DNA from 4 places in the Psychrobacillus sp. FSL W7-1493 genome. Region 4 is predicted to be linked to each of the others. Evidence: riboswitches for the same ligand, from Rfam matches in the RefSeq annotation. Region 4 holds a riboswitch; each other region holds the start of a gene.
What was found. Region 4 has a riboswitch for S-adenosylmethionine ahead of MKX96_RS17240 (5-methyltetrahydropteroyltriglutamate--homocysteine S-methyltransferase). Riboswitches for the same ligand answer to the same signal wherever they lie in the genome.
Positions count from the first base shown of each region.

Region 1: another riboswitch for S-adenosylmethionine. It lies ahead of MKX96_RS18270 (O-acetylhomoserine aminocarboxypropyltransferase/cysteine synthase family protein); the one in region 4 lies ahead of MKX96_RS17240 (5-methyltetrahydropteroyltriglutamate--homocysteine S-methyltransferase).
Region 2: another riboswitch for S-adenosylmethionine. It lies ahead of MKX96_RS06175 (methionine ABC transporter ATP-binding protein); the one in region 4 lies ahead of MKX96_RS17240 (5-methyltetrahydropteroyltriglutamate--homocysteine S-methyltransferase).
Region 3: another riboswitch for S-adenosylmethionine. It lies ahead of metK (methionine adenosyltransferase); the one in region 4 lies ahead of MKX96_RS17240 (5-methyltetrahydropteroyltriglutamate--homocysteine S-methyltransferase).

Region 1 covers NZ_JBBOSB010000002.1:154,874-157,076, reverse strand. The annotation lists gene MKX96_RS18270 (O-acetylhomoserine aminocarboxypropyltransferase/cysteine synthase family protein) at 15-1,307, opposite strand; SAM riboswitch class I at 1,429-1,545, opposite strand; gene MKX96_RS18265 (glycerol-3-phosphate acyltransferase) at 1,690-2,203, shown strand, end outside.
Region 2 covers NZ_JBBOSB010000001.1:1,227,767-1,229,969, reverse strand. The annotation lists gene MKX96_RS06180 (methionine ABC transporter permease) at 1-312, opposite strand, end outside; gene MKX96_RS06175 (methionine ABC transporter ATP-binding protein) at 305-1,330, opposite strand; SAM riboswitch class I at 1,422-1,526, opposite strand; gene MKX96_RS06170 (thioredoxin family protein) at 1,566-1,886, opposite strand; gene MKX96_RS06165 (toprim domain-containing protein) at 1,897-2,203, opposite strand, start outside.
Region 3 covers NZ_JBBOSB010000001.1:1,315,720-1,317,922, forward strand. The annotation lists gene pckA (phosphoenolpyruvate carboxykinase (ATP)) at 1-870, opposite strand, end outside; SAM riboswitch class I at 1,088-1,205, shown strand; gene metK (methionine adenosyltransferase) at 1,396-2,203, shown strand, end outside.
Region 4 covers NZ_JBBOSB010000001.1:3,485,157-3,487,359, reverse strand. The annotation lists gene MKX96_RS17240 (5-methyltetrahydropteroyltriglutamate--homocysteine S-methyltransferase) at 1-909, opposite strand, end outside; SAM riboswitch class I at 1,025-1,127, opposite strand; gene MKX96_RS17235 (ABC transporter ATP-binding protein) at 1,200-2,203, opposite strand, start outside.

The DNA of each region.
Region 1 (2,203 bases), on a different contig from region 4:
TATACAATATAATTCTACCTAGAGAGGACATTTGTTTTTCTCAAAAGTACTTTTTCGAGTGCATTTTGTAAGTCTTCAACTGCCTCCAAGCCAACAGACAAGCGGATTAGATCCTCTGTAACACCTGATTTTACTAAATCCTCGGGAGTAAGCTGTTGGTGAGTAGTAGAAGCTGGGTGGATAATTAAGGATTTTGCGTCTCCTACATTAGCAACATGAGACCAAATTTCAATATTATCAATAATTTGTCTACCTGCTTCTCTGCCTCCCTTCACTCCAAATGTCAGAATAGAACCGAAGCCATTTTTTAAATACTTTTTAGCCAGCTCGTGCGTTGGATGGTTTTCAAGCCCTAAGTAGTTAACCCATGACACTTCCTCATTTGCATTTAAGTACTCTGCAATCTTCTGTGCATTTTCGTTATGTTTTGGCACTCTTAAGTGAAGTGTTTCTAGTCCTTGAAGAAAGGAAAATGCTGCCTCTGGGCTAAGAGTAGGACCAAAATCCCGAAGCAACTGAACTCTTAGCTTAATTGCAAATGCTACATTTGGTACGTCGATTCCATAACGTAGCCCATGATAAGTAACATCAGGCTCTGTAAATCCCGGAAATTTATCGGAGTTCCAATTGAAATTCCCTCCATCTACTACTACACCACCAATTGTTGTCCCATGTCCTCCAATCCACTTCGTTGCAGAATGTATAACAATGTTAGCTCCATACTCTATAGGATTTGAACCAAAAGGTGTAGCAAATGTGTTATCTACTAATAATGGAACTCCTACTTCATTGGAAATTTTTGAAACAGCTTCTACGTCTAGAACATTTAAGCTTGGATTTCCAATGATTTCTGCAAAGAACCCTTTCGTTTTCTCTGTAACAGCTTTACGGAAATTTTCTGGATCAGAGGAATCTACGAATTTTACTGTAATCCCATAACGTGGGAGTGTATGTGCAAATAGATTAAAAGTTCCTCCGTATAAGTTTTCAGCAGCTATAATTTCATCTCCAGCTCCAGCAATGTTCAAAATAGAAAATGCAATGGCTGCTGCTCCTGAGGAAAGTGCTACTGCTGCTGTTCCTCCTTCCAGTAATGCAATTCTTTGTTCAAAAACATCTACGGTTGGGTTTGTGATTCTGGAATAGATATTACCAGTCTCTTTCAAGGCAAATAGATTTTGTGCATGCTCTGTGTTTTGAAATACATATGAGGTTGTTTTGTAAATCGGTACTGCTCTAGATCCTGTCACTGGATCAGGCGTTTGTCCACCGTGTAATAGAAGTGTTTCTTTTTGAAGATTAGTCATTTGAATTCCTCCGATTTAGTAGATTAGATGGATGCTGGAGGCCAGAGAGGATTATAGAACTGACAACTATAAAAACCCCTCTCCAATTAAGAAGAGGGGTCAAATTGATGACATGTTCCTCCTCTTATCTTCCAAATTCTATTAAAGAATTTGTAGGATTTAGCACCTTTCCAAGTTATAGAACTTGGTGGTTGCCGGACTTCTTAGGGCCTATTCCCTCAGTCACTCTTGATAAGAGTATTTGATTAGTATTCCATCTTGTTACACAGTATAAGTCTCCATATATTTAGATGTCAAGTAATTTTATAAAAATTCTGAAACTTCTTCTTTTTTTAATCGTTTAATATAATAGATAGAATAATTTTATAAGGGGTGTCATAGAATGGTTGTTTGGATTGTTAGCATTCTCCTAACAGGCTACATTATTGGTTCGCTACATGGATCTAAACTCGCTCAATGGATGAGTGGAGTTAATATAAAAAAAGAAGGCCTAAATAATTCCGGAGCATCCAATGCTACTATCGTACTTGGTTGGAAGTATGGTGTTTTAGTGGGAGTCATAGATATATTAAAGGGTGCCATTATGATTATTGGCGTACGTGTACTTTCTGAGCAGTGGAGCTTGTTTAGTTCATCAGAGCTGGATCTACTTCTTTATCTAGCTGGTGCCGCGGTTATTTTAGGACACAACTTTCCAGTTTTCACAAAATTTAAAGGTGGGAAAGGCACTGCTTCCATCATCGGGGTTTTACTTGCATTACACTGGCCGGTCGGACTGGCAGGATTGCTTATATTAATCTGCGTTACACTTTTAACGGATTATTTGTTGATAGGAGTTTTATTTTTTTATCTCATATTTTTAGGAGCCTCTGTCTGGACAGCAGATGGAGCAGGGC
Region 2 (2,203 bases), 2.3 Mb from region 4:
TCCAATTACTAATGCAGGGATGGCCGCATTCGGACCACGCATCGATCCCGTCAACAACGTTGTAAATGGTATCAATAAAATGATTAAAATAATAAACGGTATAGAACGGAAAATATTGACTACTCCACTGGTCAACCAGTTTGCTATTTTATTTGCCCATGCTTGGTGTGGACTTGTCAAAAATAATAATAGTCCTAATATTAGTCCAAAGATTGCTGTTAGGACTGTAGAAATTGCAGTCATATAAAGGGTTTCTATAGTGGCTTCCCACATTTTAGGCCAATCAACATTTGGAAATAACGATTCAATCATTGTTGATCACCTCAGTTTTAACTTTTTGCGCGTGGATAAATTCAATTGCCTCTTCCACTGCTTGTTCATTTCCATCTATTTGAAGGATTAGTGTCCCGAACGCTCCACTTTTCGTGTGTGATATATTTCCTTGCACGATGTTTACTTCTAAATCGAACTGTTTGATTAATCTTGAAAGAATTGGTTGCTCTGTAGTATCTCCAACGAAAACGAGCTTAACTAGCTTGCCGTTTGGATAAAGCTTAACTAGATTTTGAATGGTTTGAATTGGCTCTTTAGAATCAGAAATTTGAGAAACGAAACGCTTTGTTATAGGCTGTTGTGGCTTTTGGAATACCTCAAGCACATCTCCCTCTTCTACAACTTGCCCATTTTCCATAACTGCTACTCGGTTACAGATCTTTTGAATAACTTGCATCTCATGTGTGATTAATACAATGGTTAATCCGAGTTTTTCATTAATGCTTACGAGCAAGTCTAAAATGGAGTCGGTTGTTTCAGGGTCAAGAGCTGATGTTGCCTCATCACAAAGCAATACCTCTGGACCATTAGCCAACGCTCTTGCAATTCCTACGCGTTGCTTTTGTCCTCCAGATAATTGAGATGGGTAAGAGTCTCCTCTTCCTTCCAATCCAACAAGGCTTAAAAGCTCCTCTACTCTAGCTTTTCTTTTTTCCTTTGGAACTCCTGCAATTTCTAATGGGAATGCTATATTTTCAGCGACTGTTCGCGACCATAGTAAATTGAAATGCTGGAAGATCATGCTTACTTTTTGACGAAAGCTTCGAAGCTTGTCCTCATTAATAGATGTAATTTCCTGGCCATTCACTGTAATATGACCGTCAGATGGCTTTTCTAGCCCATTCAACAAACGTATTAGCGTACTCTTGCCCGCTCCGCTGTATCCAATAATCCCGAAAATTTCTCCACGCTGTATGTCCAGATTTACACTATCTACTGCAACGATTTCTCCTTGCTTTGTAATAAATCTTTTCGAAACGTCTTTTAAACTAATCAAGTAAATCTGACCACCTTTCCTAATAAAAAAACCCTTCTGCAAAAGAGCAGAAGGGGTGTATGTTATCTATTTAAAATAACGTTCATCCATTCTCTCATTTCCCAAAGCTATAGCTTTGCGTGACTTGGCACCATTTCACTTTCATGACGGTTGCCGGGCTTCAAAGGGCACTTCCCTCCACCTCTCTTAATAAGAGCGACACTATTAAATTGTGTTTTCAACATAACGAATATTATCATAGGTTTCCATCTTCGTCAATAGCCTTTATTGTTTCCAATAAGTAAGGAACTGATTGAAAAGCATAGATTTTCTTTTCCACTTTCCCATGTTTTGTAATAAGAAGACAAGGTACACTTTCAATTTCCTGTTCTATCGCCAAATCACCTAGAAAATTAATATTTGCCTGACCAATTGGATAGGTAACCATTTCTTTAATAACATTCATCATTTTACTTGCTACCTGACACGTTCCACACATAGGCGTATAGATATAAAACAAGGTAAGTGTTGAATTGTTTTTAGCGCTATCCCATTGTTCTCTAGTCCATTCATTCATACACATCATCCTAAGGTAAAAATTCTTTTTTCACCTTAATATTAACACGTTTTAATATAGATGCCAAAACCTTCGCCGGTGTGTTTGCTACTTCGCCATACGTCGGGTTCGTATACAAATGAATTGCCTCTGGATACTCCTTCCTAACGACCGATCGAATTTGTTCCCCGGATTTGTCTGCATCTAGAAAAGCATAAATCGGCAAGCCATCATAAGGGCTTAATAGCTCCTCCAATTTTACATCGGATATCGTTCCATTAGTACATATAATTTCTGGAGATTCATCGAGAAGGCTTAATAATTGCAGCTTATCAGAC
Region 3 (2,203 bases), 2.2 Mb from region 4:
TTTGATAGCGTCAAAAATTTGTGGTTCATTTTCTCTTGTTAGGTCGATACATTTTGCGTAACAACCGCCTTCTATATTAAATACGCCATTATCTGACCAGCCATGCTCATCGTCACCAATTAGTTTTCTTCCTGAATCAGCAGATAAGGTAGTTTTTCCAGTACCTGAAAGACCAAAGAACAATGTTACATCGCCTTTTTCTCCAACGTTAGCTGAGCAATGCATTGGTAAAATATTTTGTTCAGGCAATAAATAGTTCATAATAGAGAATATAGACTTTTTCATTTCTCCTGCGTATTCCGTACCACCGATTAAAACGATGCGTTTTTCCATGGATACGATGATGAACGTTTCTGAATTAGTTCCATCAACAGCCGGATTTGCTTTGAAGTTCGGTGCACTAATTACAGTGAAGTCTGCTTTATGAGATAACAATTCTTCTTCAGAAGGACGAATGAATAACTGATGAGCAAAAAGGTTGTGCCAAGCATATTCGTTGATAACTTGAATGCTTAAACGTGAATCCTTGTCTGCTCCAGCGTATCCTTTAAAGACGAATAGTTCATTTTTTTCCTTTAAATAGTTCATAACTTTTGAATATAATGCTTCAAAGTGCGAAGATGAGATAGGTTGGTTTACAGATCCCCAATCGATTTTGTCTTTTGAGATAGGTTCATCAACAATATACTTGTCTTTTGGAGAACGTCCTGTATATTTGCCCGTCTCTGCTTTAACAGCTCCAGTGGAAGTTAGTACTGCTTCTCCTCTTGACGTAGCTTTTTCCACTAATTGTGGTACTGATAATTGCAGGCTAATGTTGTTACCAGCTAACAATTCGTTCAGTTCGCTCACAGTATCGATTGAATTCATATAGTATTACCATCCTTTATTAAAGTTTTTAGCTCTTCACGGAAACATCATAAAGAGGATTTTTCGTTGATATGTGAAATAGTATAACACATTAAACTAAATAGTCTACACTAATTAAAGCTCAAAAAATGATTTTTTTTTGTAATTGTGAATAAATAACAAATTTACCTGTTGACTTATTTTGCTAATATACGTATGATGGTGAATTGAACGGATACTCTTATTCCGAGCGTGTGGAGGGGTTCAGGCCCTATGAAACCCGGCAACCTGTAATTGTACTTAAGTTACAAAGGTGCCAAACCTGATACAAGGTGAAATTCCTTGATTGATAAGAGTGAAAGGTGTTTATGATATTAATCCCTTTCCTCATGTAACTACGTGAGTGAGAGGTTTTTTTATATTACATCGCCCTAAATCCTTGTGTGCCAAGTCCGAAACGGCTTCAAGTTTACTATAGGCTTGACATGGGAATGAGTACCGTATCAATTCCTGAGAGAAATCTCGCAGGACATAGGAGGGAATTTTTTGACACAAAGACGATTATTTACATCGGAATCGGTAACAGAAGGTCATCCAGATAAAATTTGTGACCAAATATCAGATGCTATCTTAGATGCGATTTTAACGGAAGATCCAAACGCTCGTGTAGCTTGTGAAACAACAGTTACTACAGGTTTGGTTTTAGTTGCTGGAGAAATCACAACCTCTACTTATGTAGACATTCCAAAAGTAGTGCGAGCTACTATTCAAGAAATTGGATATACGCGAGCTAAATATGGTTTTGACTCAGAAACGTCAGCAGTTCTTACAGCTATCGATGAGCAATCGGTTGATATCGCTATGGGAGTTGACCAAGCACTAGAAGCTCGAGAAGGTTCGATGTCTGATTCTGATATTGAAGCAATCGGAGCTGGGGACCAAGGTTTAATGTTTGGCTATGCTTGTAATGAAACACCAGAGCTTATGCCACTTCCAATTAGCCTAGCCCACAAACTAGCTCGCCGATTAGCTGAGGTTCGTAAAGATGAAACATTAGATTACTTACGACCAGATGGTAAAACACAAGTAACAGTAGAATATGACGAAAATAACAATCCAGTTCATATCGATACGATTGTTATTTCCACACAGCATCATCCGGAAGTAACGTTAGAACAAATTCAAAGAGATTTAAAAGAGCATGTGATTAAACCAGTAGTTCCTACTAATTTAATAACAGACGAAACAAAGTACTTTATCAACCCGACTGGTCGCTTTGTTATCGGTGGTCCACAAGGGGATGCAGGTTTGACAGGTCGTAAAATTATCGTAGATACTTACGGTGGGTATGCTC
Region 4 (2,203 bases):
AGAGGTGATCAGCCCTAGGACAATATTTAAATCCTTTCTATTAACATGTCGTAAAGGCTCAAAACCACCAGAGCGCTCATCGTCAAATTCTAAAAATAAACCATCCACATTTAATCCACCGAATATAGTTTCTGAAACTAACTCATAGCTTCCGCTTGTGATATAAGTGGATCGGAAATTTCCCCGACAAATATGCATGGTCACTAGCATATCAGCTGGTCTTTTAGAAATAGACTCATTAATAGCCATTGCAGAAAGGGATAAGGCTTGCTCAAGCGATAACCCCCTGTCCTTTAAGGAAACGAGGCCTTCCTCGGAAAAGGAGGTAGCCCATGAAGTATCATCAATTTGAAGATAACGACAGCCCTCATCGTAAATTGCTTGAATAAAGCCTTGATAAGCTGTGATTAAGTCAGAAAATAATTCCTCATCATTGTTGTAAACCCCTTCCTCAAAGGCTGCTCGATAATAAAGCATGTTCGGACTAGGGATAGTAAATTTTACAACAGCATCCCCAGCTGCTTCTTTTAAAAACTTGAAATGCTCAATCATGTAGTGGGTACTAAAGCCAATTTTTCCTGTCACCTTAATACCATGAGCTTTTGTTTGCACCCCTTTAAAGGAGAGTCCTTGATCGGTTTCATAAAATTCCACGCCATCAAGTCCGCTTAAAAAATCGAAATGCCACCATTTTCGACGAAACTCTCCGTCTGTAACTGAAAGTAGTCCAGCTTCCTTCTGTTTTTCTACGAGTTTAATAATTTCTTCATTTTCAATTTGAGTGAGTTGTTCTAAGGATATCTCTTTTTGTTCAAATTGAGCCCTTGCTTGCTTTAAACGTTCCGGTCTCAGGAAGCTTCCCACATGATCTGCTTTGAAAGGTGCTTTTACAAGTAATTGATTTGTCATATTAAATTCCTACCTTCTATTTATATTATGTTGCTAGTAATCCTGACTATAAAATCAAATAAAAAGAGGGCTCGCTTCATAAGAAGAGAGCCCTCAATATATATTGAAGTCATTCTTCTTATCTTCAAGACTTAATGTCTATTGGATTTAGCACCACACCTAAAAGGCTGGTTGCTGAGACATCATAGGGCCAATCCCTCCGTCTCTCTTGATAAGAAATAAAATATTAAATTGTCTAAATATAATAAAAATAAGTTTAACATGGGTTTTAAACTATTTCAAGGGTTACCTTACTTAGGGATAGCTACCCAGTGACCGTTAGAAACCTCTACAAGCTCAGAATTCTTTAATTGATACTTGTCAGTAACATTAGACTCTTCCATGAGCACACGCTTTTTCTTGGCCTCTACTTTTGGGTCAGGGATTGGGATGGCTGCTAAGAGAGACTTAGTGTACGGGTGCTGTGGATTAGTATAAAGCTCCTCACTTTCTGCTAGCTCTACAATTTTTCCAGAATACATGACAGCAACACGATCACTTATATGTTTTACCATGGACAGGTCATGTGCGATAAATAAGTATGTCAGGCCTAGTCTGTGCTGTAAATCCTCCAGGAGCTCTACAATCTGTGCTTGTATAGAAACATCTAAAGCCGATAGAGGTTCGTCACAGACGATAAAATCTGGCTCAACCGCAAGTGCACGAGCGATACCTATACGTTGTCGCTGTCCTCCAGAAAACTCATGTGGATAACGTAATGCATGCGAGGGGTCTAAGCCTACCAATACTAGTAATTCCTCTACTCGTTTCTTTCTTTCCTCTGCATTTTTGCTTAGACGATGAATATCTAACGCCTGCCCAATAATGTCTAGTACCTTTAATCGAGGATTTAAGGAAGAATAAGGGTCCTGGAAGATGATCTGCATATGCCGACGCATCGTTTTGAGCTCATTTTTACTTAAACGATTAATGGCCATCCCTTGATATAGCACATCTCCATCTGTAGGCTCGTGTAATCGAAGAATCGCTCGACCGGTTGTAGATTTACCTGAGCCCGATTCTCCTACAAGACCAAGAGTTTCTCCGGGCTTTATAAAGAAGCTAATATCGTCGACCGCTTTTAAGACATTCCCGCGACTTACTTGAAAATGCTGTTTTAAAGATTTAACTTCTAGCAGCGGCTTTCCATTTTCTAATCCAATAGAACGAAGAGGAGGTTTCTTCGGCTTTTTCTTCTCGTCTAAACGAGGCAAGGCATTTAATAGTTTTTTCGTATAGTCATGCTTTGGGTTAG